2 linked regions of the Microscilla marina ATCC 23134 genome follow. The main gene of each other region encodes a partner of the protein of the gene in region 2 in a complex. Links are inferred from orthologs where the notes say so. Each region holds a gene or a part of one and is shown on either strand. Other genes may lie near its edges. The genes, in order: mnmG and mnmE.

Region 1 (16,384 bases), on a different replicon or contig from region 2:
GTCCATAGCTTTGGCTATGCAAATATTTTTTCAATCGCCTGAAACTAAAATATTGCACCAAAATTTGGCTCATTTTATTTTTTCCGTTTTACTAAACTCATGTTGTTGTGTTATTTGATAAGGCAAACTTATAGTTTATTTAGACTAAATAAAAATAAAGTTCTCAAATTATTTGGAATCATTCTAAATAGTAGGTTTGTTTGCAACGTCTTTCTGACAAACACAAACTCAGAATTACTATGAAAAATGCTGCAATATTATTTGTAATCTCTTGTATAACAGTTAGCTATGGATATAGCCAAACAGGGCTCACTGACAGTGCTGAGGCAGTCAGGTTAGAAGAAGTAGTAGTAACGGCTACTCGCACCGAAAAACAATTGGGTACACTTACTACGCCTGTAACCCTGATTACTCAGCAACAAATCAAGGCTTTGGGGGCAGTAAGACTTACCGAGGTATTGCAAGAGCAAACTGGGCTTGCCATTAACAATGACCATGGGCAAGGAATACAAATGCAAGGGTTTGACGCTGACTATACCTTGATTATGATAGATGGTGAACCATTGATTGGACGAACAGCAGGCACTTTGGCTCTGTCGAGAATTGCAGTAAATAACATCAAACAAATAGAGATTGTCAAAGGACCTAGTTCTAGTTTATATGGTTCGGAGGCTTTGGCTGGGGTAATTAATATCATTACTCACCAACCCAAAGATGACTTGAACGGAGGAGTAAATGTACAATACGGAGCAAACCAAACCTTTAATATCAATGGTAAAGTAGGCTTTCGCCATAAAAAACTGGCGGTTTCTTTATTTGCTGATAGCTACCAAAGTGCGGGTTATGACCTTACGCCTACTGTTGAAGGAGCCACCGTGGAACCTTTTCGTAACCATACCTTGCAGGCAAAACTGCAATACAAATTCAACCCAAAACTTAAGTTCTCTTTGTCGGGTAGATATTTTGGCGAAAGCCAACAGCAAAAAGCCAATATAGGGAGCAACCCACCTGTGATAGTAAGTGGAGATGGGGCACAAACAGATATGAATATACATGCAGTAGCAGAGCACAAGCTTACACCAAATGTACAGTTCAAGTATAAGTTTTACCACACCCAATACTCTACTCGCTCATTGCTACGCTACGAGCAAGACCAAAGTGTGTATGATGAAAGCTTTTTTAAACAGAAATTTAGCCGCCCCGAAGTGGTCACCAACTATTATATCAACAAACAGCATTTTTTAACGCTGGGCATAGGCAGTACCTTGGAGTCGGTAGAGGCTACCCGCTACACTACCCAACAACGCTTTAGTACATTGTATGCCTTTGGGCAACACGAATGGACACCAGCAAAAAAGCTTTCGGTGATTACAGGACTCAGGTTTGACCAGCATTCGGTCTATGGCAACCAAGTAAGTCCCAAACTCTCGGCAAGGTTTCAAGCCCTGCCCTGGTTGGCAATGCGGGGTTCGGCAGGGGTGGGATTTAAAGCACCTGACTTTAGACAATTGTACTTAAATTTTAGCAATGCAGTAGCAGGCTATAGTGTATTTGGTACCCAAGCATTGGCCACTGGAATAGAGCAACTCAATGATGCCGGACAGATAGCGGCTGTATTTACTGACATATCTCGGTTTCAAGGTTTAAAACCTGAAACTTCTATAGCTTACAATATTGGGATAGAAACCCGATGGAAAAGCGGGCTAAAAACAAGTTTCAACTTTTTTAGGAATGATGTACAAAACCTGATTGAAACCCAGATTGTTGCCCGAAAAACAAATAGCCAATCGGTATTTAGCTACGCCAATTTACGCGAGGTATTTACTCAAGGGGTAGAGTTTAATGGTAGTTACCGATTGTTCAAAAGCTTAAAGTTAATGGCTGGTTATCAGTATTTAATCGCCAAAGATAAATCGGTGATTGATCAACTAAACAACGGAGAAGTATTTAAACGTGATCCTCAAACATTGGTCACTACCAGGGTGCGCTCTTCTGAATACGGAGGCTTATTTAATCGCTCGCGTCATATGTGGAATGTACGCCTGTTTTATGAGCACTTACCCAAAGGTTTCAATGCCAGCTTGCGAGGAGTTTACCGGGGTCGCTATGGGCTTGCCGATATGAACAACAACCAAATATTAGACGCTGACAATGAGTACGTTACGGGGTATTGGCTTTGGAATGCCTCATTGAGCCAACGCTTGTATAAAACATTGAGGGCACAGGTAGGGATAGACAACCTGTTTGGCTTTCAGAACGCTACAGCAATACCAGGTATTGCAGGTAGGTTGTGGTACATACGGTTGAGCTATCAATGGCAAAGAAATACCCCAAGCAAAACTTTATAAATGGCATTTTAGTGTCTTAGATTAGAATCAATTTTTAATAACAAATAGTGTAGAAACAATGACTAGATTTAGCTTTATTTTTCTGATGGTGGCAGGAGTTCTGCTGACTTGCACCGCTTGCAAGAAAGAAGCCTCTGAAACTGTAACTCCTCCTTTAGAAACCAAAACATATCAGAACCTGGCAGCTCCTGGCGATGTGATTGACCGCACTACGGGCAAGGTGATTCAGGAAAACCCTTATGTATATTTTAGCCTTGAAAAAGGTAGTACTGTAAGCAAAGACGAAAACTGGGACATTGGTTTTAAGGGCTCCAGTATCATATTTAATAGTGGAATTAGCGGGAGTGGGCAAGCAGGTGCAGTAATCAAAACAGGGGTGTTTGAAGAGCTCACTACAGCGCCAGCAAGCGAGGAGTTTCGTCAGGATAGTAACGAGCGCCTGGCAGTGCCTGCCGGAAGCAACAATGGATGGTACAATTATGCCGGACCTCCTTCGCACTTGATTACTCCCATTGCTGGTAAGGTAATTATGGTGAAAACCTTTGATGGCAAATATGCCAAAGTAGAGATACTAAGCTACTATAAAGATGCTCCGGCTACGCCTGATGCTTTCAAAGATCAATCGGCCACTTATACTTTCAGGTATATGTACCAGGCTGACGGAAGTAAAAACCTAAAGTAATTCTACAATACCTAAATATCATACTTACACTTGTTCGCTGGTATCAGCGACAATGAAAACAAACATTTACTTAACCTTTTATTGAGTTTTTGAATCCAATAGCAATTATTCTCCGACCAGCTAGTACAATGGGGATTAAGTAAATAATGAATTAATTTGGATGAATTAACTTCGTTGAGCTCGCGAAAAGCTCGGTTTTGTTCTCTAACGAATCGTTAAAATGGCGGATAGCCATAGCTATCTAACTTTTTGGCGATGAAGTAAGAGGGCAAAAGTCGCTGAATAAATCATTAGTAATTTAGTTCCCGTTGTACTAGGAACACAAAAGCCAACTATATCAATAATAGATTATTTAAACAGTTGTCTTGATCTTCAACTCAACTGTTTTCCTTATAAACAGGCAAAAGGGATATTATTACTGTATCGTAATGCCTTACATTGGTTTACAAAAAAGCGGAGGTGATACCTCCGCTTTTTGTTTATGTATATTTCTGAACTAACGCCCCAGGTACACCATTAAAATAGAAATGTCTGATGGTGATACGCCACTAATGCGTGAAGCCTGCCCTATAGTGTCAGGGCGAATAGTTTTGAGTTTTTCACGTCCTTCAGACGAAATGGCTTTGAGGTTGTCATAATCAAAGCTTACAGGAATCCGAAAACCTTCCAGTTCATACAGCTTTTGCGCCATTTTTTCTTCTTTGTCAATATAAGAAGCATATTTGGTCAAAATCTCTACTTGCTCTACTACTTCGTGATCAAACTGGTTTAAAAACTCTGCAACGCTTCCTTCCAAACTCCTTAGCTTTTCGAAACTTACTTCAGGTCGCTTTACCAGGTTGATCAAAGCCGATTTTTCTTTGATAGAGGCAGTACCCAAGGTTTCTAAGTGGTTGTTAATCTCGTTGGGTTTGTATTTGATCTTTGCCAACTCTTCAGACATTTGTTTGATTTGCCCTCTTTTTTCCCGCACGCGTTGCATACGCTTTTCTGAGGCAAGCCCTAGTTTGTAAGACTTTTCAGTCAATCGCAGGTCAGCATTGTCCTGACGCAACAAAATACGGTATTCAGCCCTTGAAGTAAACATGCGGTAGGGCTCATCTGTGCCCTTATTGATCAAATCATCTATCAATACTCCAATGTATGCTTCAGAACGACTCAAAATAAATGGGTTTTCTTCTTTTACCTTTAAATGAGCATTGATTCCTGCCATCATTCCCTGACAAGCCGCCTCTTCGTAGCCAGTGGTTCCGTTGATTTGCCCAGCAAAAAATAAGTTTTCAACCAGTTTGGTCTCAAGCGTCATTTTCAATTGGGTAGGCGGAAAATAATCATACTCTATGGCGTATCCAGGGCGAAACATTTTGGCATTTTCGAAGCCTACAATACTGTGTAAGGCTTCATACTGCACCTCTTCGGGCAACGAAGTAGAAAAACCATTGACATATACTTCTACTGTATTCCAGCCTTCGGGCTCTACAAATATTTGATGACGTTCACGCTCGGCAAAACGATTGATTTTATCTTCGATAGAGGGACAATAACGAGGACCTATGCCTTTGATACGCCCCGCAAACATAGGAGACTTGTCAAAGCCTTTCTCTAGTATGGCGTGTACTTTTTTGTTGGTATAAGTAATATGACAACTCCGTTGCTCTTTGAGTTTGGGAGTATCAGTATAAGAAAACTTACCAGGATCTACATCTCCGGCTTGTTCTTCCATTACCTCATAGTTGATCGAGCGGGCATCAACACGTGGAGGGGTTCCGGTTTTCATTCTTCCTGCCTCGAAACCCAACTGCACCAACTGTTCGGTAATCCCTTTAGAAGCTCGTTCGCCTGCTCTGCCTCCTCCAAATTGTTTTTCTCCTATGTGAATCAGGCCATTCATAAAAGTGCCACTGGTGAGAATCACTGAGTTACTTAAAACCTCAAGCCCCATAGAAGTCACTACCCCACTTACCTGGTTGTCTTTCACGACCATCCCCACCACCATGTCTTGCCAAAAATCTACATTGAGGTTTTGCTCCAAGGTAATTCTCCATTCTTCGGCAAAGCGCATTCTATCGCTTTGGCAACGTGGACTCCACATAGCAGCTCCTTTGGATCGGTTCAACATTCGAAACTGAATCATTGTTTTATCAGTGACAATGCCGCTCATACCGCCCAATGCATCTATCTCTCTCACAATCTGTCCTTTAGCTACGCCACCCATGGCCGGGTTACAAGACATTTGAGCGATCTTGTTCATATCCATGGTAATCAACAAAACTTTAGAACCCAGATTGGCAGCAGCAGAAGCTGCTTCGCACCCTGCGTGCCCCCCTCCTACTACTATAACATCATACTTTGGAAACATGGCATTCAATAATTTCAACCTAAACGCTTTGTGTACCCGCTTAGGTCAGTTATGATCTAAAAATTTTACAAATATAACAAAAATCAATGGATAAGGTTCAAAAGTAGGTTTCAGGCATTGAGGTGAGGCTTTACCTTGCTACAGTCATAGTAAAGCAATGGCACAAAACCACCTAAAAACAACAACCCTGCGCAACAAGTGGTTACACAGGGTTATTCAGAACTTGATAATTGTTTATTTATTTTTTTACCCGTTCTACATACTCTCCGGTACGAGTGTCTATTCTTACTATCTCGCCAGTGTCTACAAACAAAGGTATTCTTATTTCGGCTCCTGTTTCTAAAGTCGCAGGTTTTAGGGTGTTGGTAGCCGTATCGCCCTTAAGCCCAGGTTCGGTATAAGTTATTTCCAACTCAACAAAGGTAGGTGCTTCAGCGAAAATAGGATTTTCGTCAGAGTCGAAGCCTACGCTGATCAGCATCTCTTCTTTTACAAACTTAAGGGTATCGCCTACCAACGAGCCATCAATCATTGTTTGCTCATAAGTAGTGGTATCCATACATACCAAAGCATCACCTTCTTTATAAATATATTGAAGCTCTTTAGTTTCTACACGCTCCATATCTACGGTTTCGCCTGAGCGATAACGGTGTTCGATGATTTTGCCAGTACGGATATTGCGTAATTTTACATGGTACATAGCGCGGGTTTTGTTAGGAGTTACATGCTCGTATTCCATCACTACGCCCAACTCACCATTTAACCGGATAAATGCACCTCTTGAAATATCTGAAGTAGTCGCCATAAATTCTATGTTTTGATTCTTATGAGTGGCAAAATTAAGATTTTTCTTTTTAGCGACAAGCGATAAGCTACAGGCAACAAGCTTCAAGTTCAGGCATTTTTACACTTTCGCTCTTTATGGGCATAAAAAAACCTTGAGTATTATCATTGAAAATAACACTCAAGGCTTACTTTACCAAAGCTATAAGCTTGTAACTAGCAGCTCATGGCTTAAAGTATAAACTGACTCAAATCTTTATCCTGTACCAGGCCAGCAAGTTTTTCTTGTACCATATCTTTGGTAACCAAAATCTTGGCATTGGGTCCAATCACATCGGGTACGTCAAATAAGAAGTCGTTTAGCAGATGACTCATGACAGTATGCAGGCGACGTGCACCTATGTTTTCTACCTCAAGGTTGATCTGGTAAGCCATTTCAGCAAGTTGCTCTAAAGCATCGTCTTGAAAAGCAAGCGATACTCCTTCGGCATGTAACATTGCCTCATACTGCTTAGTCAAAGCATTTTTCGGCTCTTTCAAAATTTGGTAGAAGTCTTCTTTGGTCAAGCTACTAAGTTCTACCCTGATTGGGAAACGTCCTTGCAATTCAGGGATCAAATCAGAGGGTTTAGACACATGAAATGCCCCAGCTGCAACGAATAAAATATGGTCAGACTTAAGTACTCCGTATTTGGTATTGATAGAACTACCTTCTACTATAGGGAGCAAATCACGTTGTACACCTTCACGGCTTACATCAGGTCCACTGCCTCCGCTTGAACCACGGGCAATTTTATCGATCTCATCTATAAAGATCATCCCGGTGTTTTCAGCTTTCTTTAAGGCTTCTTCTTTTACCTCATCCATGTCGATGAGTTTGTTTACCTCTTCTTCCAACAATATCTTACGTGCTTCGGCAATCGTTACCTTTCGTTTTTTACTTTTCTTGGGCAACATTCCATTAATCATCTCCTGGATGTTCATCATTGCCATTTCGTCCATTCCTGGTCCTACCATTCCGACGTTGCCCATGCCATTTTGCGAAATATTGATTTCAATTTTTCGCTCATCCATTTCACCATTCCGAATTTTCTCGCGGAAACGGTCACGGGTTTTTTCGTTCAACTCCTGATCATCCTTGCTCATTGACGAGGTTTCGTCAGGGGTGACATCCATTGTAAAACCAGTAAACGAATTTTGAGCGGAGGCATCACGTACTGGAGGAATAAGGGCATCTAATATAATTTCTTCTACAATTTCTGTGGCACGTTCTTGTACAGTTTCGCGCTTAGACGCCTTCACCATATTAATGGCTTGTTCTACAAGGTCGCGTACCATACTTTCTACATCACGACCTACATATCCAACTTCGGTAAATTTAGAGGCTTCTACTTTGGTAAAGGGGGCATCAGCTATTTTAGCTAAACGGCGGGCTATTTCGGTTTTACCTACCCCAGTAGCACCAATCATCAAAATATTGTTGGGTACTATTTCTTGCCGCATATCATCAGCACTATTCATTCGTCTCCAACGGTTACGCAAAGCAATAGCTACTTGTTTTTTTGCGTCATTTTGTCCTATGATATATTTGTCAAGTTCGGCTACGATTTCTCTTGGAGTAAGATGTTTTTGATTATCTGCCATATTGTTTTGTTGAAATTGTCTTCGTTTTATCTGGTAGTTTGCAAGATTTGTGAATATAACTCAAAATAAGATTTGTTATTGGCTGATCAATCCAATATTTAGATTGTGCTAAAATATAAATTGCAATGACCGGATTTGTTGAGTTCACAAAATCAAAAATTACTACAGGCAACTACCTTGAAAAGTTTGCCAAACTAGCAAAGTATGACAAAATGTCTTTCCAATAGGTAGACAAAAGTACAGCTATATCTCTAAAATTTATGTTTGCCTTGGGGGAATAATCGTTTGTAGTAGTTTTTCCAATGCAGTGCTTCTTCAGGGGTATCAGCACTCTTGTACAATTCGCGGCAAGCCTCCCATACATTAAAATCAATCATGTCTTCGCTTTCTCCGGCATCACGAGCTTTTACATAATACTCAATGGCTTGCTCATAGTTTGCCAAAAAAAACCAATTCGCGCCAATCAAGTTCAAACTGCTGGCTTTTTCTTCTGGATATTGCTCTATAATTTTTACCAAGAGTGTATTGCTATCTTCGTATTGCCCTTGATTAGACAAACGTGCTGCCAGATTAATCATTTGTTGATAGTTGGAACCAGCATCCATTGTCTGTAAAAATGCATCCTGGAGCTGTTGTGCCTCGGTAGGGTTTAACCCTGGCGGGCTACTGGATATTTTACCATATAAGTGGACATTAATTTTACCCTGTTCGAGAAAAAAGCCCAACTTGATATGAGGGTCTTGATTTACCCCTATAGGCACTCCTTGCTCTTTGAGCAGTCTCAACCCTTGGTAAAAGGCATCTACCAAATGTCGCGTATTGTATATGGCTTGTTCAAACGCCTCCGTACTATTTTGATGGGTAATCTCTAGTGCTTCTTGCATTTGTTGTATAATTCTATGCACAAAATCCTGTACTTCGATTTCGGGTAATTCAGCCAAGCGGGTAATAATCTCCAGAGAATTGCTCAAGCTTTCTGAGGGAGCCTGAAACTCTCCTGCTTGGTTCCACAAGTTTTCATCGGTATACGCCATAGCCAATGCCACTATTGAGTCATAGTATGCTTGCTTGGCAAATGCAATCATTGCAAGGTTTACCTGGCTGGTAAATTCATTGTTCATAAGTAAAATAGCGTTAGACTTGTTCGTATCTTAAACAGAGCTACTCTTACCAAATCAAATAATCTTTAATCACTGAAACACACCTCTCCATAAGCAACTTATTTGATTGATTTGTAGGTACTTTAAACTTACTAAAAAAAAATTTCAACAAAGATAACTTTTCGAGTCTTTTCAGTACATGTTTTATAAAATCATTCTTTTGAGGAAGAAGTAGAAGTTAAACAACACAAAATCTTTACTTTTCAGGTATTTTGTAGCACTAAGCCTTGACTGAATAAACGAACTATTCGAGCAGTATAAAAGTCATACACGAAAGTGATGCTCAACCCTATGTGCTTCCTTAACAAAGTCTTTATTTTAGCTTTAGCCTCTCCATACGGCGGAGTTGAGCAAAGCTCTAATTAACATGAGGTTAGTTTGCAAGCATACTGGTTCGCAAAAATTAAGGACATGCCTGATGAAACTTTAAAGGGGAGATGAAAAAATAATTGGAATAGGTAGAAAAGTTTACTGTCAAAAATTATCTGATTGACACGTTCAATTGTAAGTTTATAATCAAGCCCAACGTATAAGCCTAAGCTAATATAAAGTTAGACAAATTAAGTACCAAGGCAGCATTCAACATACCTAATGAGTAGGTGTACCATATTATGAGCAAGTTGTTTTTATAATTTATAGCTAATTACTTGCTGCTACTTAGGGCTAAAAAAACCTGTATACATAAGCCAGGCAAAGTTACGTTGTTTGGTTGTCTATTACACAAACAATGAATGAGTGCGTGAAACAACATTACCCCACCCGCTTTTTTGCTTCAGCAAAAAAGGCAGAAACCTGGTTATCTAAATCCCCCTGTTTCTGCCTCTGTTCTATTCTTTAATATTTAGATCATTCAATGCACTGTTGCCAGGTATTTCATGAGCATTCGCTTAGACACGGGCAACAAAGTAGCGTTTACCGGGCAAACCACTTGCGAGTTGATGAGGTAAGTTGCCGGATTAGGCAGTTTTTTGTACTTGCGTATCAACTCTAACTTTAAGCTCTCAAAGGTGCGTCCAATGCCCCGGGTAATGCTCTCAACAAAAGAAGTATGAATGCCCCGGTATTTTTCGTTGGCACTTTCAAATATAGAGACCTGATATTCATATACCTGCGTATCTTTTTTTCCTTGTTGCTGTAAAAAGAAATATCCTTCTTGAAAATGTAATGGTGTAATGCCCACTGGCAAAATTTCAATGTTTTCCTCTATATATTCAAAAATATCTTTGCCTTCGCTCAACATAGTCTTAAACTGAGGAGCAGCATACTCTATAATCGCCTCCAATTCATCTATAATCTCATCGCTTTCTACAATTTTTTTATAGTGCAGACTTAATGTTTCAAAATCAGCTTTCGACACTGTCTCAGGAAAACTTTGAAAGAGTACTTCTTTGTTTTCTTTAATTGCCAGTAAGTTTTTATAATGAAATACCATGTCTGACAAATAAGGGTATAAAGCCACCCTGTCAAATTGTTGTCTGATATCTTTTAGATAGGCTAACAAAATATACTTCTTGTACTCAAAGTCGATCAAATGAGAAGTTAGCCAGTCTTTATCTAATGCTTTCATATATCTTATTTATTGTTGGTAAATTTTGTCAGTACTTGAACTCCGACGGTTGTTTTATAAAAAACAACGTTTACAATTTATTATTATAAACAACAAGCATAAACACAACTTTTAAATGTAATAAATAAACATTTTAACGAATTATATTCTGATTAACACTGGATTTACAGAGGATACACGAATGTCATAGTTTGGCTGCATCATGTAAGAAAACAGTAAAAATGGCAGACTATTACCCACTCAAACTGTCAAAAAAACGATTGGCATAGGAAATGATAAAACAGTATCTAAACTAATCTTGGTGATAGGGTGAGTGTGCATATCTCATTACCTTGCCTCTGTCAACCATTAGTTTTTAGTATACCTTTGTTTCAATATTTTTAGTAAACTCAAATTATAAAAAAATGGCTTTGAATATTAAACCGTTAGCTGACCGAGTGCTTGTAGAGCCTGCAGAAGCTGAAGAAAAAACTGCTTCTGGTATCATCATTCCTGATACTGCTAAAGAAAAACCTCAAAGAGGCAAAATTGTAGCAGTTGGTAACGGTAAAAAGGACGAACCTTTGACTGTACAAGCAGGTGACCAGGTATTGTATGGTAAGTATGCTGGTACAGAAATTACCGTTGAAGGCAAAGAGTATTTGATCATGCGTGAAGCTGACATCTTTGCTATTGTTTAGGTTTTCTCGACAAACCAGATTTAGGCAGTAACCATTACTGCCAAACTATCAACTTTACTATTTTACAAAACGAATATAATAATCATTTTTAGTTATGGCTAAAGAGATATTTTTTGATACTGACGCTCGTGATAAATTAAAAAAAGGATTGGATACTTTGGCAAATGCCGTAAAAGTAACCTTGGGTCCTAAAGGAAGAAATGTAATCATCGACAAAAAATTTGGTGCTCCTTCCATTACCAAAGATGGGGTAAGCGTTGCCAAAGAAATTGATTTGAAAGACGCTATTGAGAACATGGGGGCTCAATTGGTAAAAGAAGTAGCTTCTAAAACAGCAGACACTGCTGGTGACGGTACTACTACTGCTACTGTATTGGCTCAAGCTATTTTCTCTGCGGGTATCAAAAACGTTGCTGCTGGTGCTAATCCAATGGATTTGAAACGTGGTATTGACAAAGCAGTAGACACGATTGTAGCTGACTTGAAAAAACAGTCTAACACAATTGGTGACAATGATATAAAAAATGTAGCTACTATTTCGGCTAACCAAGACGAAACCATCGGTACTATGATTGCCGAGGCGATGGAAAAAGTTGGTAAAGATGGTGTAATCACTGTTGAAGAAGCTAAAGGTACTGAGACTGAGGTAAAAGTAGTAGAGGGTATGCAGTTTGACCGCGGTTACCTTTCTCCTTACTTTGTAACCGACACTGAAAAAATGGAAGCTGACTTAGAGACTCCTTATATCTTGATCTCTGAGAAGAAAGTTTCTAACATGAAAGAATTATTGCCTGTTTTGGAAGCTGTTGCACAAACTGGCAGACCTTTGTTGATCATTGCTGAAGATGTTGATGGTGAAGCATTGGCTACTTTGGTAGTAAACAAAATTCGTGGTTCTTTGAAAATTGCTGCTGTTAAAGCTCCTGGCTTTGGCGATCGTCGTAAGGCTATGTTGCAAGACATTGCTATCCTTACTGGTGGTACGGTGATTTCTGAAGAGCAAGGTTACAAACTAGAAAACGCTGGTATCGATCACTTGGGTACTTGCGAAAAGATCATCGTAGACAAAGACAATACTACTATTGTAAATGGTAACGGTGAGACTGGTCGTATTGAAGGACGTGTAAACGAGATCAAATCTCAAATCGAAAACACTACTTCTGACTATGACAAAGAAAAGTTGCAAGAGCGTTTGGCTAAATTATCTGGTGGTGTAGCTATCTTATACATTGGTGCAGCTACCGAAGTAGAAATGAAAGAAAAGAAAGACCGTGTAGATGATGCATTGCACGCTACCCGTGCTGCGGTACAAGAAGGTACTGTAGCTGGTGGTGGTATTGCTTTGATCCGCGCGATTGATGCTTTGGACACTGTTAAATTTAGTAACGAAGACGAAGAGACTGGTGTTAATATCATTCGCACTGCTTTGGAGTCTCCTTTACGTACCATCGTTTCTAACGCTGGTTTAGAAGGTAGTGTAATTGTACACAAAGTACGTGAGGGCAAAGGTTCTTTCGGTTACAATGCACGTAGCGGCAAATTTGAAGATTTGGTAGCTGCTGGGGTAATTGACCCAACTAAAGTTACTCGTTTAGCACTTGAAAATGCTGCTTCTATCTCTGGATTATTGCTTACTACTGAGGCAGTAATTGCTGACGAACCAGAAGAAGCTGGTGCTGCTGGTGGCGGAATGCCTGCCGGAATGCCAGGTGGCATGGGCGGAATGGGTGGAATGATGTAAGCCCCCCTTTTGTCTTAGACAAAAAGCTATAAAAACTACGCCTCCTGAGAGTTGTTTCTCAGGAGGTTTTTTTGTTCCAAAAAATTGGTAGCAAGCAAAGGCTATTCATTGAAAACAATAAACAGCAAAAGAAAATAGTGATTGTACGATTGTTGCTAATTTTTGGGTAGCATCAAAAATCAGAACATTCACTATGAGCTATACAAAATCACCTGATCACTGTTTTTTTCAAAACAAAAATTATAACCTGTACCATATTGCTGAACTCAACTTGTTGATTGTAGAAGCCAGGGGGCTGGTACAATTAGCGTTTGCTCAGGAAGCTTGGTACAAGGCGATTGACAAAGCAGTAGAATTTAAAGCATTAAAATGGCTCATAGATGGATCGGCCATTGAACTTGTAGACCTCAAAGCCAGCGAATGGCTCAGCAAAGAATTGTTTCCTGTTTTGGGCGAAAAACTTGACTACCCAGGACAACGCATTACCGCAAATGTGCTTCCAGCACGTTTTTATGCCGAGATGAGCTCAAAAGACTTAATGAAGAAAAAACTGGAGCATGATACTACTGCCAGCGAAGGAGGTATACAAAGGGTTTTTCAAAATTTCAAGACTTTTGAGGAAGCTTATGAGTGGGTGGTGAACCATCAGGAATGAAATTATTTCTTGGCAAAATATTCGGAAGGAGAAGCTCCCATGAGTTTCTTAAAGGATTTGTTAAAGGTAGTTTTAGAGTTGAAACCTGCCTCTTGTGCAATACCAAAAATCGTAAATTTTTGTGCTTCTTCGGTCTGAGCCAATGCGATAAATTCTTTGATACGATAATAATTGACATACTCAAAAAAGGTCATACCGATTCGTTCATTTAACAAACGGGCAACTTCAGGATTGCTCACCCCTAGCAAACCGGCAAGCTCTGACTTCAACAGTTTGCGGTTGAGGTAAGGTTTCTTGTTTTCCATTAATTGTTCCAGCTTGTATTTTAGCTGGTCAAGGTCTTTTTGTGACAACCGAGAATGTGCATATTTTTTGGTTTTTACTACTGATGCCAACCTAAACAAGTCGGGCGCTGTCATACCATAATAAGCAATCAAAAGAATAATGAGAGCAATGCTCAACCAAAGGGCTTGTCGAGTGGTTTGGGCAATAAACTTATTCCCATAAATACTCATCAAATAAACCACCACCCAGCACAATAAACAGGCTCCTATGGCTATCAAAAAAGTCAGGAAAAACCGCGTTTTGACCACATAGCTCAACTCATTCTGTAGTTTTTTCTTAAAGGCAAAAAACAAACGGCAACTAAGCACCCAATACGTAATGTTGAACAACAAACCCACCCCTGCAAACCAAATAGACATTTGAAGTAGTTGCCCACTCTTATATTTGGCTATGTAGGCTTCTTTGGTAGGTATGATAAAAAACACCGTAATTAGTATGATATAAACCACCCCTGGAATATAATGCACCAAATCGCGATAACTAAAGCGTTTGTCAAACAAAGACGATCGGGTAAACAAATATATGGTAGCTCCAAACAACAAAATGGCAAACTCGGAAATGGTAATGAGTTTGAAGTTTTTGCCAAAAACCTCTGACATATACAACACCCGCCCTGTAAGTCCTACAGTTAACACCAACACAAAAACAATCAAATATTGGTTCAGGGTTTTTCTACGTGTGGGCGAAAAAAGGTAGATAAATATCAAAAACAGGCTTTGTAGGTAGCCAAAATATACCAATTGATTCAAAAAGTTTTGCATGCGCTCTAAAACCAATAAACAAAGTAGGCACTGTACGCAATGCCTACTTCTGACTCATAAAATTAAAAAATTTTAAACTGATGCACTTGTTTTACGGCTTGATGGTTCATTTTTAGATTGGCGCGATAAAACTGCTCAAACGCTGCTTTACTTTCCCACTGGGTAATGGTAAAATAATCAGGGTTATAATCATAACCAAAAGGCGAAACTCCTTGAGTAAGTTCCAGCTTAACCACTCCTTTTGACTGACGCACTTTTTTGCGCCAAGCTTGCTTAAACTCACGAAACCCTTGTGTATCTTTTTGCCAATAAGCAGTCAATACCGTGTATTTTTTCTTATGTACCTCAAAAGATATGTCTTTTTTTAATTCATAATAGGTGAGGTCAAACCTAGACCAAATGTTTCTCCTCTTCTGGTGAAAATCGGGGTAGTTTGCCTCTACATGCGCCAAAAACTTATTACGAAGGGCAAGATTGTCCCAATAAGCCAATATTACGCTCTGGGGGTGGTAGTTTCCCTGAGTAGGGCTTTCTTTTACAGGAAACCCTTTTAGGGAGTGGTAACCAAATTTTTTACCTATGGGGATAAATGTTTGAATGTAATTTTTAGTTTTTTCTTGTACACCTGGTTTCAGCCTCAACAACAAAAGATCAAACACCTGCCCTTTTTTTAGATGATAAGTGAGTTTGTCAGATTGGGCTGATAAAGTCAAGGTATGCACCCACATGAAGCACAATAACAATAATATTCTCATAAGTTTTTTTGTTTATATGATTTGTAATTCCACAAACCTATGAGATTGGTTAGATAACGAGAAATAAAACAAAGGCATAGGGGTACATATACGGTATATGTACTTTATTGCTATTGGTAAACAAAGGAAAAAAACAGTATTTAAGCACTTGCCAAACGCCTATTGACTAAATGGAAAGCCACTACACCATTGCCAAATGTTCACTATACATTCCACTGGTAATTAACACTTTGCAAAATTATTGTTTACTCAAAAAATCTCCTTAAGTAACGGACAATAACTTCTCTATTTAGGAAATGAATATTTTATTTTTCAACCGTTACTAAACCAACAATTGACTACATCAAAGTTGTTGCTTTTTGCATAAAGTCTCTGATGATTAATTCACAAAAAATTGTTAATGAAAAATATTACTTGAACTATCTCTTTTGGGTTGGTGTTTTGACGGTGGTAATTATAAAAAATAATGACTTTAGTAAGCTTGATGACAGTTTATAAAAATTAAATTGCTCAAGTTTGTACGACTGTTTTTTTATTTCATTCAAAAACCCTTTAATAAAATGATGAACAGACTCCTATCCACTCTTTTACTGGTATTGATTGCCAGTGGTTTAACTTACGCTCAAGACTCTCCGGCAAAATCGCGGTTCAGTGCCGACTTGGGCTTAAGTGTTGGTGCGCAACAATACGGCGGGCATGCCTGGTTATCTAATATGCATTTTTTGGGAGCCAAAAGAAAAATAGGTATTGGTTATGGTATTCGCTGGAGCTCTTACTTTGGTACAGACCAGAACTTTACCAGTGCTCCTCCCGAATTTGCTGGAAAAGCAGAAAAAGAAGGGACTTTGACGGTAGCCAATGCCCAAATTAACTCTTTGAACCTTGCCATATTTTTGCAATATAA
Region 2 (16,372 bases):
CACTATTTTGGTGGGCAGAAGCGGTAAAGTGCCTTATGGCAGAGATATGTTTGGACAACCCCAGTATGTAAACAACACTGTAGATGAATCGGTATTGCGGGAAATTGCCAAAATAGGCGAAGGCAAGTTTTACCGGGCTTCAGACAACCAGGCATTGAAAAATGTTTTTGCTGAAATTAACCGCCTCGAAAAGACCGAAATCATAGAAAACCGCTTCAAAAGTATCAAAGATTATTATTATGTATACCTCACCTGGGGGCTCATCTTTATTGTACTTTGGCTTGCCCTCAAAAGCTCTTTTATGAGCAATGTACTGGAAGATTAATCCAGTTGGCAGCTAACTACCAAGGAGCCTGATCACAAGCAATATTACGCCTCACCTGGCGAACAATTTAACAATACAACCATTAGATCAACCAATGAACAACCCTGCACTTATTCAGTTTACCATTGACCATGAAATAACTATAGCTGCCGAAGCCTGGGGCAACCCACAAGCCAAACCTGTGATACTACTACACGGCGGTGGACAAACCCGGCATTCGTGGGGAGAAACTGCCCAGTTACTTGCCGAGCAAGGTTGGTACGCTGTAGCTTACGACGCCCGTGGACATGGTAAAAGCAGTTGGGCTGCCAAAGAAGAAAACTATGACCTGGAGCTGATGGTACAAGATTTAAAAATGATTGCAGCCCAACTAAAGGGTAAACCTATACTGGTGGGCGCCTCTATGGGTGGGCTTACAGCTATGCTGGCACAGGGCGAATCGGAGGAGGTGTTTACTTCTGCAGTTATTCTGGTAGATGTGGCTCCACGTATAGAGCAAAAAGGGGTAGAACGTATCTTTAAGTTTATGAGTGCCAACATGGAACAGGGGTTTGCCAACCTTGACGAGGCTGCTGATGCAGTCGCAGCTTATATGCCTCATCGCCCTCGTCCCAAGACTTTGTCAAGACTGGAAAAAAACCTGCGTAAAAAAGAGGATGGACGGTATTACTGGCATTGGGACCCTAAAATTATGCGTCATTGGATGCGTACCAACCCTGACAAGGTGCTGAAAGACACCCAAAGAATGTACGCTGCCGCCAATCAGCTAAGTGTACCCACCCTAATAGTACGCGGAGGCATGAGCGATGTAGTAAGTGAGCAAGTCATGGCAGAATTTTTAGACAAAGTTCCTCACGCCCAAAGTGTAGATGTATCGGGTGCTGGACACATGGTGGCAGGTGACTCTAATCACGCCTTTAGCAAGGCAGTCATTCAGTTTTTAAACGATGTGTACTCAGTATAACATTACCTAAATGTGAGGGTTACCTCTTGCGTAACCTCACTATACTAAACCCTCTAAAACAATCTGAAGGGCAGTTTTTGAGTAAAAAACCACTCATTGAAAGTAAGCCATTATTGGCAAATTTCACCCAATGTTGTTGATTGCTTTGGGGAGGAGAAGAAAGCTGCACAAAAGCATTTTCATAAATTTTATCCATTTGCGCTGCCTTGTACCGCTCTGCCTTGGTATACAAACGACGGCTTGCCCTCCCCTGCTTAACTCTTGTTTCTACTAGTTTTATGATCTTCCCCTTGTCTACCAAAATGTTTTTTTCTACTTCCAACTGATCAGTAGGTTGCTTGGTTTGAATGATAAAACTGTAACGGTTGTTGCACTGGGTCTTAAAGTCTACCCAGGCAGTCCAACTCACAATCAACTGTTCAATTGCCCCAAGTGTAAGTCGAATATCAGCTATTTTGTAGCCTTTATAACAATCGCCTTTGCAGCCTACCTCCTCATAACCCGCCTGAACCAATAAGTCCCGCTTGTCGAAATAAAGCTGCAGATTTTTACCTGCTTTTTTTACAATACCACCAATTGCCTGATCGTATACCTGACCTAAAGTAGGTAAACGCTTAAGCGCCTGTTGGCTCAATGGAGTATACAAGGGAGGGGTACCTGGGCTGATGCTCACTCTTTGCACTGCCCCCGCTACTTTGCCTTGTTTTACGGTTACTATAGTGCGGAAATTGCGCCCGCGTGCCGACTCCAACAAGTGAAAAGAATAATTAAAACCTACCTTAGCAGCCATTTTTTGCCACTTTTTTTGGCTTTGCTTCAATTGTTGGGTGGCTGTTTGTGCCTGTGCCAGTTGCCCGACCCACAACCACAAGCTCAGTCCAAGTATGTTGATAAAATGTTTCATTACTGCTGTTTATTCTTCATTACCAGAAAACAATCGCCTACTCTTTCTCAATTAATTAGGTAATACGCTCTCCAAGGTATATACTGTCACTCCTTTATTGCGGGGGCGAAACTGGTGCAAGGTAAAACTCATTGCTTGGGGCGATTGATCTAACGACGCATGGTAGCTTTGTTGCAATACAGTCAATGCTTGCTCATAAAACTCATCCAGGCTTTGAGTAGCCCTCCGGTCAGCGTCTGATAGGTGCAAAGGCTCGCTTTTGTACTCTTTTTTGTGGGTTTTGCCCAACCAATTTTGTTCTACCCTAAAAGCTTGCACATTTACTATTTTACCATTTTTTACTTTTACTACCTTTTTTACTCCAATTGCCTTTCCGGTACGCTTCGACACACTATCTTTGCGTAACACGTACGTATAACTGTTTTTCCATTGGTGGCGGGTATGCTGCCAACGTTGTTGCAAACGGGCAAGACGGCGGTAGTCTAACCTCGAATAAGGTATTTTTACCAAGTGTTTAATCTCAAAATCGATGGGGGTAGCCTTGGGTAGGTTCTTCCCGCTATTGGTTCTGAAACCTTTGGGCGAAACACGCCAAGACTTTACTAAAATGGTTTGCTCCTCTATGTTTTTGTCTGGTGAATAATACAAGAGGTTTAGGTGGGGCAAGCGGCTCATTTCCAAAGCAGTGAGTTCACGGGTAAAAGGTGGCTCACCAGGTTTTATCACTTTCTGCTTGGCGTAAAATACTGTTTGATGCAATCCTTCTATATAGGTGTCGTATCGAATGCCTTCAAATTGCGACGATAACACAAAGCTATAAGGCGAATGACATACAATGTCGCCAAGAGAATAGTTACGATCAAACGAAAAGCGAGGAATATGTTGCGCCTGAAGCTGCGCAAACGACAGCCATAGACCTACAATTAATAAAGATATTTTTTTCATTTTCTTATAGTATTTGTGGATAGGTTATTATGCCATATATAAGGCAGCTGTATTGCAAAGAATGATCAATAAATGTAAATATACTTAGTTTTTTACTATTTTGCCAAGGAGCAACCAACCGTTAAGGCTTTTAACATGTACCTAAATTAACCATTATACTTCACTTTTTATCCCTCCTCACTTGGTGGCTTTTAGCCAAATAATATATTTTTTGTCCGAAATAGTCAATTGAGTGCCTTGTATCTGATAGGTTTTCAACGATGGAGAGTCAAGCATTGCAGCCAGAGCTTTGGCTTCTTTGGTATCGCAGCAAGCGGTTGAGCAAGTGGTTTGATCAGGAGAGGTTCGAATAGTGTTTGAAGTAATATCAGCTTTGCCCAAACAACTGTTTACGTCGAGGTGTAAGCTAAATGAGGCTTTATAAAATTTTATTTTATAACCTTTTGCTGTAGTAATTGTCTGTCCTGTGGTTTTATCTTGTACCTTTTTTATATGCCACTCGCTATTCATCAAGTGTTGTTGCTGGCTACTTATGAGCAACTCTGCCGTAAAAGCCCAACACAATAAGCCCACAAAAGAAACCACTGCCAACGCCATTATTTGTTTCATAACTTTACAAGTTTGTTAACGCTTACCAATAAGACAACAGCAAATGCAAAAGGGAGTAGTTGGTGACGACTTTTTTTGGTTAAATGCTTGTGCCGTTATCGCTATTTTTTTGCCCACCGCTTGAAGACTCAAGCTCCAGGCAGCAACACATTGCCCCCTTTACCTCCAACATCAAGCGTATCAAACCGTTCATGTCTAGTAAAAATTACTATTCATATAACGAATAACACCTATTTTAGAAGTGTTTAACATTTTTTTTCTAAAAAAACGCAGCCTTTTTGTCCTAAAAAAAGTTATATACAGAGAGGAGAAAATTACACCCTTTAATATTCAGCTTTTCAATCTACTTTAACAAAATGAACTATGAATAAATTATTAATTGCTCTTTTGGCTTTTAGTTCACTCTCCACATTTAGTTATACAAGTCTTGCCCAACACCAAAATATAGAAGCCTCACTCAAAAAAGAGATCAAAGATTACCATAAAAGTTTCACCCAAAAAGTAATATTCGACATTTCACGTTATTTCAAATACCGGGGCAAAGTACTGCCCGAAATCACTCGTTATTTTCGCGGAATCAAAGTTACCCGACGACAAACTGCTAGTAAAGAACCCGCACTTTATGAGTTTTTGTACCACAACCAAACCATCAAACTTCCAGAGCCTGAAGTAAGGAAACTGGTAGGGTTGCAAACCCAACTCGCGCTCAACCTCCACGGGGCAGATTGAGCCAACAGGTAAAAAATAAAACCCAATCATTGCCTTAGTGCAATAATTGGGTTTTGTATGTTAACCAGGTAATCTTTAAAACTTACAATTTTTATATAAACGACTACTTGGTAGTACTTTCGCTTTTGGTTTTGCTCACAGGTATTTTCTTAGCCGCAGGTTTTTTCTTTTCGGCAAGTTCTGCCTCAAGTTCACCTATGCGACTTTGCAATACCTCTACCTCAGTGGCAGACACCAAACCAAAACTTTTGGTTACTTTGTCGAAAATTTTTCCTACCTGGGCTTCAAAATCAGTTTTTTTGGTTTCTGTATTCTGAAAATTGTTCAAAAACTCATCAACAATTTTTTTACCTTCTTCCACCGATAGTTTTCTATCATCTACCAGCTTGTCAATGGTTTGTTTCACTGTTTCAGCTGTCAGAGCCGCCATTCCTACTCCTGAATACAACCATTTCATCAATAGATCCTGCATTATGTTTATTCTTTAGTTGGTAATTGTTTCAATATAGCAAAAGTACAAAATATGTGTTAAGAAAACAATTAGTATGCGTGCATACTTTATTTGTGCTCGGGATTAGATTTTATAGTGATACGCCTACAATCGAGGGATTAAGTAAACAAAAACAGCGATAATGAAAGCTACTATTACCAGCTACCAAGAGAAGGTGGCTTATGAGATAAAAAAGCCCGACTCATAAGAAAAGAGAAAGTAGCCAGGGCTTCATAATAGTGTGGTGGTGATGATTATTTTTTTGAAAAACAAAAAAAGAGAATGCCTTTCGAAAAAAACATTCTCTTTAAGCGAATAAGCCTTATCGATAATAGCTTGAAGCTTAATTTAATACTTCGTTACCCATATTTTGCTACCAAAAGTGCCCGTATAACCATTGCGTTTGCTTTCGGCCTCTGCCTCTGAGCTGTAAGCTCCTAGCACTACCCGGTGTAATGCACTACTACCTGTAGGTGCCATAATTTTAGCCGGGTAGTTGCGGCTCTTGAGGTTATTATACAATGAGTAAGCATTGGCTTTGTTGCCAAAACCACCCAGTACTATATAATACTGCGACGTAGGCGAATTGAGCATTGCTGTACTGAGATCGGCAGGTGTTTGGGGGCGATAAGCAAAACTACTAATGATACCACTGTTGGTATTGTTAGTAGCAGAAGGCCTGTAAGCAGGTGTGGTGGTGTTGTTACCTGTGCTGGCGCTGCCTGTGCTGGTATTCTCAGTAGTGGTAGTTTTAGGCGCTTCCTTTTTGGTCTCAGTTTTAGTATCTTCTTTTTTGTCAGAAGAAGTAGAACCCTGATCGTTTTTGTTGGTATCGGCCAGATTTACCTCAGTAGACGTAGTCACGCTGGTATCTCCTGTGTTGTTATTAGCAGCAGCTATTTTACTGCTATCGGTTTTTTCGTCTTTCTTGGCGCTTTCTCCATTACCAAACATCGCCGGAATATACATAATACCCGCCGTTACCAACACCCCGGCAAGCAATATTACCACTACAGGTATAAGCCACTTACGCCTGATAGGTTTGTCATCATCGTCATCATCAAAATCGTCGTCATCGTCATCATCATCTTGGTAAGTGTTTTCGGGCTTGTGGTCACCCGCCGCCACAAAACCTGCCGGATTATCCTCTGTTTGGCCAGTTACTTCTGGGTTGCCCACTGGTTGGGGCGTTACAGGTTCGTCGTCTACATCTAACTGATCAAAAAAGCTTAAATCATCCTGTTTCTCTACTGGCTTGTAAAACAGTTTGGGTAAACCAAAACTTCCCCCTTCGAAGTTGACATTTTCGTCAGCACTAAACTCTATCTCACCCATCGGATTTTTTGAAAAAGTACCAAAGGCGGGCAGTTCATATTTTTGATCAGATGCCAATGCGATTTTAAGCTCAGTAACTACTTGCTTCAGATAGCTTTGTACCTCCTCTTCGGGCAGGTCTTCTTGTTGGCATATAAAACCTGTCAATACTCCGTCATCATCGCGGTTGTCTGTATTAAAGATAACCGTTTTGTTAGGGGGCAACATACTGCTGGTGGTAGCTGTAGGCTGTATAGAAGCACCCTTAAACTCTGCCACAAACTGTCCGAGTTCGGGTACTATGATAGTCTCATGATCAAGCAACCATTCATAAATGTATTTTTGTATAGGGTATTTCTCAGAATCCATACATTAGTCCAATTAAAAAGTTGAAACCCTGCCGTGGGTAATATAAATATCTTTGGTAATTTTTTGCAAAAATGTTGTTCAATGCTACAAAAGCCGATAAGTTGGGCAAGCCATTGCTGCCTTTTTCCCAAAAAACATAATCAACCTTTAGGTTCATATCGGCAATAAAACCGAGCGAAGTAACCTCATTGGTAGCAAAGTTTTTTGCTTGAATGCCCCCTAACCCATAAAAGTTAAGGTTGAGGCGCCACTTGGGAGTAGGTACCCAAACTCCGGCTAATTCGGCCTGAAACAAAGGACGATGCCAGGGGGCTTCCATAGCGTCAGGCAATTGATAATTGTACACTACTCCGTTGATGTAAAACTTGTATGCAGCATTGGGTTCATACCCCAATTGTGCCTCTAGTTTTAAGCGATTGATGTTGTCGGTCTGGTACATCAGGTCAAACCTTGCCGTATCGGTAGCACTATTAACAAAGAAATATAAATTTTGGAACTGTTCATAGCCCACCTGTAATTTATAAAATATTTTTTGATAAAGGGTACCGTTCACCCCCAACAAGGCTTCAAACCGTTGGTTGGTATGCGCCAGATTTACATTGGCGTTTACAAAAGGGTTTTGTGTGGTAAAAGAGTTGAGCGAAGTACGTTGAATATCGCCTTTGAGACTGGCATTGAGCAACAGGTTGGGCAACAGCGCGTATTCGGCAAGCACATGAGGGTAAAAATGCAGGTTGTTTTGTTGCCCAAGTGTATCGTTTTCAAACACCATATTTACTCCCCCCTCCAGGCGCCAGTTGCCCTTGCTGTAGCCATAAAAGGGTTTGAGTTGGTATACAAAACGCGACACTTGTTCGGCATCGGTGCGTTGCCCCAAATGAATATTGGTATGTACATTTACAGTACTATGACTGTCTAAACGATACAACAGCTTACCAAACAGGTCGCCCAAGGTTTCGTTGGCAGCAAAGGCGTCTTTGAGGTAGTTTACCTTTACTCCCCAATCATACTGAAAACGGTTTTTGACATCGGTGCTCACTTGCCTAAAAGTAAGTCCAAAACGTTGAAAAAGCTGCCGAACGGTATCTTTTTCTACCGACTGCCCCAAGTCGTAGCCATAAAAGTGGTATTGACTCAGCTGATAATTGGCCTTGAGCCTCATAGCAAAGGTATTGGCAAAATAACGGGCTTGCACTTGCACATCGTTTTGGGCAGTAGCCGACAGATCGTCACGCACTGCACCATTGCGCGACTGATGGTGCCGTAATGAGATGCCATACAATGCAGTGGAGTTAGGGCGATAACTCACGGCTCCCTCAGCATAAGAAGTGGCAAAGTTTCCGCCTCCAGCTTTGATATACCCCTCTAGCATACGACTGCTTAAAGTGGACGCTTGATTGTCTTCGGCAAATACTCCCGCTGGCTTTACAAGGGGCAAATGCCTCTTGGCAGAAAAAGCAGGATTCAGAAAATCGTGAAAATTAATGTACTGTTGGGTTGAATCTTTTTTGGTGGGTGGTGGCAAATTTATTTTATCGTGGTGTTTGTTGGCCTTGGGCAATACAATTTTACGGTTCTTTACTACCTCTATTTCTCGGTCTAGGTTACCTTGCGCCCACAAAGTTGGGCTCAACACACCCAACAACAATAACAAGCAGAGAGTTTTGTTGGGTATCCTGATATTTTGGTGCAGATATGTGTTCATTTTACAAATCACTTTCAGTTAAAATAACTTATGTTTTGCGTTATATGGCCTTCAAAAAGTTAAATATAAAAACTTTTGCTTAATGATAAATGTTTGACCACTAATTATTAATGAGTTAGCTTACATTGCCTATATTGCAGGCTTATTGAGAGAAGGCTTTTTTAATTACGAATTAGTCAATTACGAATGAAGGCAAAGCCACTATGATCTACAGACTACTAACTCCGGACTAATATTCAATTACGAATTACGAATGAAGGCAAAGCCACTATGGTCTACAAACTACTAAACTATGAACTAAATTACGAATGGTTTCGCGTAATTCGTAATTCTCAAACTCGTAATTCCTAATGGGCGCGAAGCCACTATGGTCTACAGACTACTAACTCTGGACTAAATTACAAATGGCTTCGCCCAATTCGTAATTCTCAAACTCGTAATTCCTAATGGGCGCAAAGCGAACCTTAAAACTACGGACTCCAGACTCTGGACTAATTGCTTGCTACTTGTTGCTTAAAGCACCAATATGCGTCGGTATCTAAGGACTTGAGGCTGTAGAAGCTCCCAACTACCGACTCCCAACTATTGACTATAAGAAAAATGAATCCAGAACAATTTACTCAAAAAGAAGATACTATAGTAGCACTCTCCACCCCCAGTGGTTCGGGTGCTATAGGCGTGATAAGGGTGTCGGGCAAAGACACTTTTGCGGTATGTGATCAAGTGTTTTATGGTAAAACCCTGAGCGAACAAGCCTCGCACACCGTGCATTTTGGTACCATTCGCAACGACGAAGGGCAAATCATAGACGAAGTGGTGGCGGCATTGTTCAAAGCGCCCCGTTCGTTTACCAAAGAAGACGTGATAGAGGTTTCGTGCCACGGCTCGCAGTACATTATTCAGCAAGTGATTCAATTGCTCATTGGCAAAGGGGCGCGCCTCGCCAAGGCGGGCGAATTTACCCAACGTGCCTACCTCAACGGACGCATGGACTTGGCTCAAGCCGAGGCAATTGCCGACTTGATTGCTTCTGACTCTAAAGCCGCCCACCAAGTGGCAATGAAACAAATGCGGGGTGGTTTCTCAAAAAAAATCACCCAATTGCGCGAAGAGTTTACTAAACTTGCCGCCTTGCTGGAGCTGGAGCTCGATTTCTCGGAAGAGGACGTGGAGTTTGCCAACCGCGACGAAATGCAACGCCAACTCAACCACCTCAAAACGGCAGTAACCGACATGGCACAGTCGTTTGCCTTGGGCAACGCCATCAAAAACGGGGTGCCCGTGGCTATAGTGGGCAAACCCAATGCGGGTAAGTCTACCCTACTCAATGCCTTGCTGCAAGAAGATAAAGCGATTGTTTCGGCTATACCAGGTACTACCCGCGACTCTATAGAAGACGAAGTGGTGCTTGAGGGCATCCGGTTTAGGTTTATAGACACGGCAGGGCTACGCGAAACCGCTGACGAGGTGGAGAGCATAGGCATAGCACGGGCTTTTGCCAAAATGAAGGAGTCGCAAATATTGCTGTATATGTTTGATGCGGTAGAAGAAAAACGCGAAGACTGGCAAGCGCAAGTGGCTCAATTGCAAGCTGACCATCCCGACACCAAGGTGATTGTGGTGGCGAACAAAATAGACGAATACGCTCGTTTTGACTTGTTTTTGCCCGATGGGGTGGTAGGGTGTGGCATTTCGGCTAAAGAACACCAACAAATAGACCGTCTCCAACAATTACTCATTGAGGCGGTGCAAGCCCACCAACTCTCGAACCAAGACCAGGTGATTGTGACTAACTTGCGCCACTATGAGGCACTGCAAGACACCCTCAAGGCACTTGCCCAAGTGCAACAAACTCTAGACTTGGGGCTCTCTACCGAGATGGTGGCAAGCGACATCCGCACCGCCATTTATCATTTGGGGGAAATCACGGGGCAAATATCTAATAATGATTTGTTGGAGTTTATTTTTAGTAAGTTTTGTATTGGGAAATAGCGCCTAAAAATCAAGGTATTAGGAGGCTCCACTCTTTTTGGGTGGGGCTTTTTTTGTGCGGAAATTTTAACCTTGCAGGGGTGGGGTTTGGATTGGGATAATGGGTATATTGTTTTCTATACAAAAATCTTCTTACGCCGTTGCTTGTGTCTCCACAAGCAACCCACAGGGCAAAACCATTACAAAACATGGAGCTCAACCAGATTTACTTTTATACTGCTACCATATTGAATTGGAAAAGGTTACTCAAAAAAGATGATTACAAAAACATCATTATTGATAGCTTGCAGTACTTGTCTACCAAAAACAAAATCGCGGTGTACGGTTTTGTCATCATGCCTAATCACATTCACTTGATTTGGGAAATGCTGGAAAAAAATGGCAAAGAAATGCCTCACGCCAGTTTTATGAAATACACTGCTCACCAATTTTTAGAACATTCACGCACTTATTATCCGCAAATCCTTCCATATTTTCAAGCATCAGATCAAGCACGAAATCATCGGTTTTGGCAACGCAACAGCTTACCTGTTTGGTTGTATACCCCTGCCGTACTGGAGCAAAAGCTGGAATACATTCATAATAACCCTGTTGTAGAAAAATGGTCGTTAGCAAATGAACCTGCTCAATATTATTATTCTTCTGCCAAATTTTATGAGACTGACATAGACGATTTTGGTTTTTTAAAGCATTACAAGGACAGAGTGTAGGAGGAATTGCTTGTGAGGACACAAGCAATGGCGAGAAGAGAACTTATGAGACTCGCATAGGCGATTTTGGTTTTTTAAAACATTATGGAGACAGAATGTAGAAATTGCTTGTGAGGACACAAGCAATGGCGGGAAGTAAATAAAATAAAGCCCAATTCAGGTATATCTGAACTGGGCTTTTTGTTTTTTCAATAAAAAGGCAGTGCAGGACTTATATCTCTTACTTTTTTCTCAATATGTCCAACTTCTTCAGGCATTTACTGGCTTCCTTTGCAATATTAAATCAATACAATTTTTTATCAATCCTATTAATTACATAAAAGATGAAAAAAATATCAAACCTACATGCTTTCAAAGCATTCAAACTACAAAAAGAAGAGTTGTCAGCACTTAAAGGTGGTATTAAGTGTAGCAGAGTATCAGTTGTGATTAATCACTTAAGAGCAAAAGGACATCACGCACAAGCCGACAGAGTACAAGACATGTGGAATAGCGGTAATTTACAGTGTCAAGCAGATAATATTGTCGCATAAATAATCAATTTAGGAATTGCTTGTGAGGACACAAGCAATGGCGAGAAGTGCCCCCACTGGTGCAAGTTTAGCGCAGCGTAACTTGTACCCATCATTGAGGAAGCTTGTAGCTTCCATTGCGTAAGCAAAATACAGCGAGTAAATAAAGCCCAATTCAGATATACCTGAACTGGGCTTTTATAATTTGTTTTTTGCAAAAACATGGAAGTTTCAAAATCCCGATTTTTCCCCCCACTGGTGCAAGTTTAGCGCAGCGTAACTTGTACCCATCATTGAGGAAGCTTGTAGCTTCCATTGCGTAAGCAAAATACAGCGAGTAAATAAAGCCCAATTCAGATATACCTGAACTGGGCTTTTATAATTTATTTTTTGCAAAAACATGGAAGTTTCAAAATCCCGACTTTTCTTCAGGGCAAGATGCTTCCGCAATAAAAAAGCACAAGTTTATAAATCCCGATTTTTCTTCGGGGCGAGGGGCGCTTACGCCAGAGAAGGGAGTTTAATCCTCAATTACCAAGATTCTAATACACACAAATATTGTTTTATATAAAGCCTATTAAAGAAATATTTATCTCTTAGATACAAAAACCAATGGAGGTGCTTCTTCTCCATCGTTTGGAAGCTGAATCACTAATCGTTTTTTGGTAAGCTCTATGATTTTTATTTTTTCCTCTATCCCAAATTCATCGATGGTTATCAAGGTTTTACCATCCTCAGAAAGCTTCCACTCCATCTTCTCCTTTTTGCCATTCATAACACCTTTAAAAATACCTCTGGATTTAAAAACCAGGTAACTTTGAGACATTTCCTTCTTGACCAATTTTAATTGATCGGCAGGCATGGCTTCTATCACTTTCTTTTGCTCTGGTGATAGCACTTTCATCATTTCATCAAAAGAGAATACCCAAGTTCTGGTAAGTAATTTTTTAGCCGATTGAGCCTGCAATTGAGTGAAGGAAGTAATGGCAAAAATGAAGGCAAATGCCCGTAAATATCGATTTAATCCCATAATTACTCGTTTAAAATGATATGAAGGTTTCTAGACCCGAAATATTAGTTTACTCTTAATAACGGTTAATTGTTTGTAAAACTTACCACAATAGTCCATAGTATTTAGTCGATAGTCCATAGCTGATTCGAGTAAATGTTCCCCCACTGGTGCAAGTTTAGCGCAGCGTAACTTGTACACAATAGTCCATAGTATTTAGTCGATAGTCCATAGCTGATTCGAGTAAATGTTCCCCCACTGGTGCAAGTTTAGCGCAGCGTAACTTGTACACAATAGTCCATAGTATTTAGTCGATAGTCCATAGCTGATTCGAGTAAATGTTCCCCCACTGGTGCAAGTTTAGCACAGCGTAACTTGTACCCATCATTGAGGAAGCTTGTAGCTTCCATTGCGTAAGCAAAATATAGCGAGTAAGGGATAAGAAAGTAATTAATTACCCAACTTAAAAAAATGGCATACACACTTGTACTTTGAAACAGTATACTCATTTGCGTCGTGTCTGACCAACAGCGCCTTTCTTTCCGCCGGCGTATGCACTCCTTCGCTAGGGCGACCATTCCGATAAATCGCGAACTTCCATTGCATTACAGCAAGGGATTGCCCCTACAATAAACCTCTTGATTTATGCATAAATGTTTGTATATCAATAATTTTAAAAACTTCGCACAACCCTAATTCCGTATGCCAAAAATAGAAGTCAAGGAAGTTATTTTTTTCGCTTCCCTAAATAAAATAAAGCCCAATTCAGATATACCCACTGGTGCAAGTTTAGCGCAGCGTAACTTGTACCCATCATTGAGGAAGCTTGTAGCTTCCATTGCGTAAGCAAAATATAGCGGGTAAATAAAATAAAGCCCAATTCAGATATATCCTACGCCGTTGCTTGTGTCTCCACAAGCAACCACTAGATGGTGGAGCTAACCAACCCCACCAAAAGCCGCCCTAAAAAACCCCGTCAAATTGAAAAAGTTGATTGTCCACTGGTGGTGGTTTTGCTGAATGTTGGCAAAAGCCGCGTCTTTGTACTGACTGGCTTCTTTGCGTTGGTGATCACTAAACAGGTGTTCTCCGTTTTGTTCGAAGTGGGCAAAATGTGAAGCTTCTTGGCTGATGGGTTTTTGCCAGGTGGCAAGGGTAAATACCTCGTTGTTTAGCTCACAATAGCACCTTACAAATGCTTGATGGTCTTTTTGCTTGGGGTGGAGTATTTCGCCTATGGCATATTTTACTAAGGGCTTTTGTAGCAATGTATCAATATTGAGAATAAACTTGAGGGCATTGTCTACAAAGTACAGGTTTTGGGTTTTGCACTGAAGCAAGGCAATCTCCAGTTTTGACAAATCAGGGTTGGTTTGTTCGGCTTCACCAAAAAGAATGTCTTTGAGGCTTACCCCTAAAGCCGCTGCAATACTTTCTAACTGTTCAATGGTTAGTTTCTTACCTCTTTTTTCAAACCTACCATAATTAGTCTGATCAATACTGAGCTTTCCTGCCATGTATTTTTGGGTGTACCCCTTTTGCTCTCTTATGTCCTTTATTCTCTTTGAAATACTCATACACAAATTTACTTAAACTTGCGTAATCTTTAATTTTTAGACTCTTATTTGCTTTAATAAGTATTTTTAATCAATTTTATGCAGAATAAAACATTTTTAAGTAAAATTTTACATTATGATTCATATTTCAAAGAAAATTAACGGGTATTTAAACTACACCCATAAGCCCTTAAAAATGAGCTTCATCGTACCACGACAAAAACTTTTAATCAATGGATAATCAATTGCAAAAAACCTACTTAGGCAAAGACATAGTGTTTACTCCTGATGGTTGGATAAATGCTACTCAAACTATAAAAGCTTTAGGAGAAAAAAGATTAGACGGTTTTATTAACTCAAAGTATTTCAATGAATACCTAAATGCTTATTGCAATTTTTATGATGTATCAAGAGAAGATGTTGTAAAAGTTGTGGTAGGTGGTAACGTTAAAAATATCGCTTCCAGAAATTATGTAAGCGATCAAGGTACTTACATACACCCTGACTTTGTGGTACTGTTTGCCCGATGGATAAACCCTAAGTTTGCGGTATGGTGTGATGCCATCATAAAGCAAATATTAGCTGGTAGAGTAGAAATTAGGCATAAAGGATTGCAACAAGAAATGCAGAAAGATTTTGAAAAACTTGAAGAAAAGTATGACAAACTTTTTGAAGAGTTGAGGCTTTACCAACGCCCTGATGAAAATAAAGACACTCCCGAACTTTAAAACCCCTGACAACTTATGACAACGATAAAGAACAACCCAAGCGCTGTACAACAGTTTGCTGAAACCTTTGGCAGTATGGACGAACTACTGGAGCTATTTGATCACCTATTGGCTCGTATTACTTCGGCTTATTCGGGCAGCGCCCAAGAAAATTATCATTTGGTGGGTGACTATGATTTTATTTACCAACTAAAGCAAGCCCTCAAAGCAGATTTACAAAATGTGGCTTTGCCTTATGCTCAAGCGCCTTATTATGGCAATACGCCCTCGCTTGCTACCCCTCCCAAGGTAAGTAGCATAGCTCAAGCCATGCAAATAGCTGAAGCCAAAGGCATACGCGACTTTAGGGCAGTAAAACTCAACGATGAATATGTATTGTTGACCGATTGGACACAAAGCGAGGTAAGCGCCTACCAAGCATCTGTGGGCAAGCTTTGGGGTAGTTTTTCGGATGAAGGTGTTTTTATGATTCGTTTTTTACACTTGATGCAAGATGAAGACAGCCAATAAAACAGCCACACAAGCACTTGCTGCTAATCATTTTACCAGTTTTGAGGGTTTTATGAGCTATTTGGACAAATTACTGGAGCGGCTTGTTTGGGCTTATGCAGGCGTGCATCAGCTTGCAAGCCATAGAGTGTGTGACTATGACCTGATAAGAAAGCTAAAGCAAGCCATCGCTCAAGACTTGCAAGGGGTAGATGTACAATTTAATCCCCCTCCGTTATTACCTCCTTATGAAAGCGATTTGGCAATACGCCCTTGTTTGTGGCGCCCTGCCATTGATAGTATGGCAAAGGCTACTCGTTTGGCAAAAGCTAGAGGGTTGAGCAACTTTGAGGTAAAAAAGCACAAAGACGATGTTTATTTGGTGATATACTGCACGCTCAACGAGCTTGACCAATACCCCTACCCTATTTGGGGAGCTTTCAATGAAGCCAAACAAGCTTTGATTGTGCACAATTTACACTTGATATAGCCCCGTGTTTTGAAACTCTACTAATTGAAAAAGCTTAAGCCAGCGAAACACTCGGCAATTTACAAAGCAAAAAGCCCTGTTCTAATGCTAGAACAGGGCTTTTTTAGAATATGTGAAAATCATCTAAGATTAACCATTTCCATCAATACATATTTCTGTACCATTTGGATTGATTGGGCTGGTAATAGGACCATTTTTTTGATTGTTATTGCCACAATCATTTTTATCTTTATCGTCCTTGGTATTGCCAGCATTGCCGCCTGTAATTGTGATCAGTTGTTGTTTTGATAACTGTGTAAAGCCCTGATTTTTTAGTTTAATCTTTTTGCTCTTAAAATTCATAACGTTTTGAGTTATTTGATAAAATATAATCTTATGTGTCAAAATTACACAGGCAGAAAGAATCTTTACACATTTGGTTATGCTTATCCAGAATGGCTTTATACTATTTTAGCATAGACCCACGAATTGCTTGTAAAGACACAAGCAATGGCGGAGCTAGTTGTGTCAAGTCTTCCGCAGGGCAACGTGA

The links.
Region 1: the proteins of mnmE (region 2) and mnmG are in contact, whole or in part, in a solved structure (PDB 9HIP), measured with the Escherichia coli proteins. The link is inferred for Microscilla marina ATCC 23134 from one-to-one orthologs.

What each region holds. Positions count from the first base shown.
Region 1 is NZ_AAWS01000012.1:60,757-77,140, reverse strand. Bases 2,959-5,874 are described here. They hold mnmG (tRNA uridine-5-carboxymethylaminomethyl(34) synthesis enzyme MnmG), read right to left. Parts: upstream 5,390-5,874; coding sequence 3,527-5,389; downstream 2,959-3,526. Other genes in these bases: efp (elongation factor P), read right to left, coding at 5,628-5,874; M23134_RS12875 (HmuY family protein), read left to right, coding at 2,959-3,030. In the rest of the region: M23134_RS12880 (TonB-dependent receptor plug domain-containing protein), read left to right, coding at 240-2,348; more of M23134_RS12875, read left to right, coding at 2,407-2,958; more of efp, read right to left, coding at 5,875-6,194; ATP-dependent protease ATPase subunit HslU, read right to left, coding at 6,404-7,816; M23134_RS12855 (hypothetical protein), read right to left, coding at 8,068-8,937; M23134_RS12850 (hypothetical protein), read right to left, coding at 9,827-10,543; M23134_RS12845 (co-chaperone GroES), read left to right, coding at 10,948-11,223; groL (chaperonin GroEL), read left to right, coding at 11,318-12,964; M23134_RS12835 (hypothetical protein), read left to right, coding at 13,158-13,619; M23134_RS12830 (helix-turn-helix domain-containing protein), read right to left, coding at 13,622-14,725; M23134_RS12825 (antibiotic biosynthesis monooxygenase family protein), read right to left, coding at 14,788-15,480; M23134_RS12820 (hypothetical protein), read left to right, coding at 16,041-16,384. UniProt on the Escherichia coli protein: NAD-binding protein involved in the addition of a carboxymethylaminomethyl (cmnm) group at the wobble position (U34) of certain tRNAs, forming tRNA-cmnm(5)s(2)U34.
Region 2 is NZ_AAWS01000025.1:53,666-70,037, reverse strand. Bases 8,247-11,150 are described here. They hold mnmE (tRNA uridine-5-carboxymethylaminomethyl(34) synthesis GTPase MnmE), read left to right. Parts: upstream 8,247-8,954; coding sequence 8,955-10,346; downstream 10,347-11,150. Other genes in these bases: M23134_RS21590 (transposase), read left to right, coding at 10,493-11,056; M23134_RS21605 (hypothetical protein), read right to left, coding at 8,247-8,354. Outside these bases: M23134_RS21645 (VWA domain-containing protein), read left to right, coding at 1-325; M23134_RS21640 (alpha/beta fold hydrolase), read left to right, coding at 420-1,289; M23134_RS21635 (hypothetical protein), read right to left, coding at 1,309-2,193; M23134_RS21630 (hypothetical protein), read right to left, coding at 2,245-3,138; M23134_RS21625 (META domain-containing protein), read right to left, coding at 3,316-3,747; M23134_RS21620 (hypothetical protein), read left to right, coding at 4,111-4,476; M23134_RS21615 (phasin family protein), read right to left, coding at 4,580-4,948; M23134_RS21610 (HU domain-containing protein), read right to left, coding at 5,315-6,649; more of M23134_RS21605, read right to left, coding at 6,639-8,246; M23134_RS21585 (hypothetical protein), read left to right, coding at 11,380-11,589; M23134_RS21580 (hypothetical protein), read right to left, coding at 12,158-12,598; M23134_RS38650 (helix-turn-helix domain-containing protein), read right to left, coding at 13,516-14,154; M23134_RS21570 (KilA-N domain-containing protein), read left to right, coding at 14,367-14,861; M23134_RS21565 (hypothetical protein), read left to right, coding at 14,877-15,371; M23134_RS21560 (hypothetical protein), read left to right, coding at 15,355-15,840; M23134_RS21555 (hypothetical protein), read right to left, coding at 15,970-16,182. UniProt on the Escherichia coli protein: Exhibits a very high intrinsic GTPase hydrolysis rate. Involved in the addition of a carboxymethylaminomethyl (cmnm) group at the wobble position (U34) of certain tRNAs, forming tRNA-cmnm(5)s(2)U34.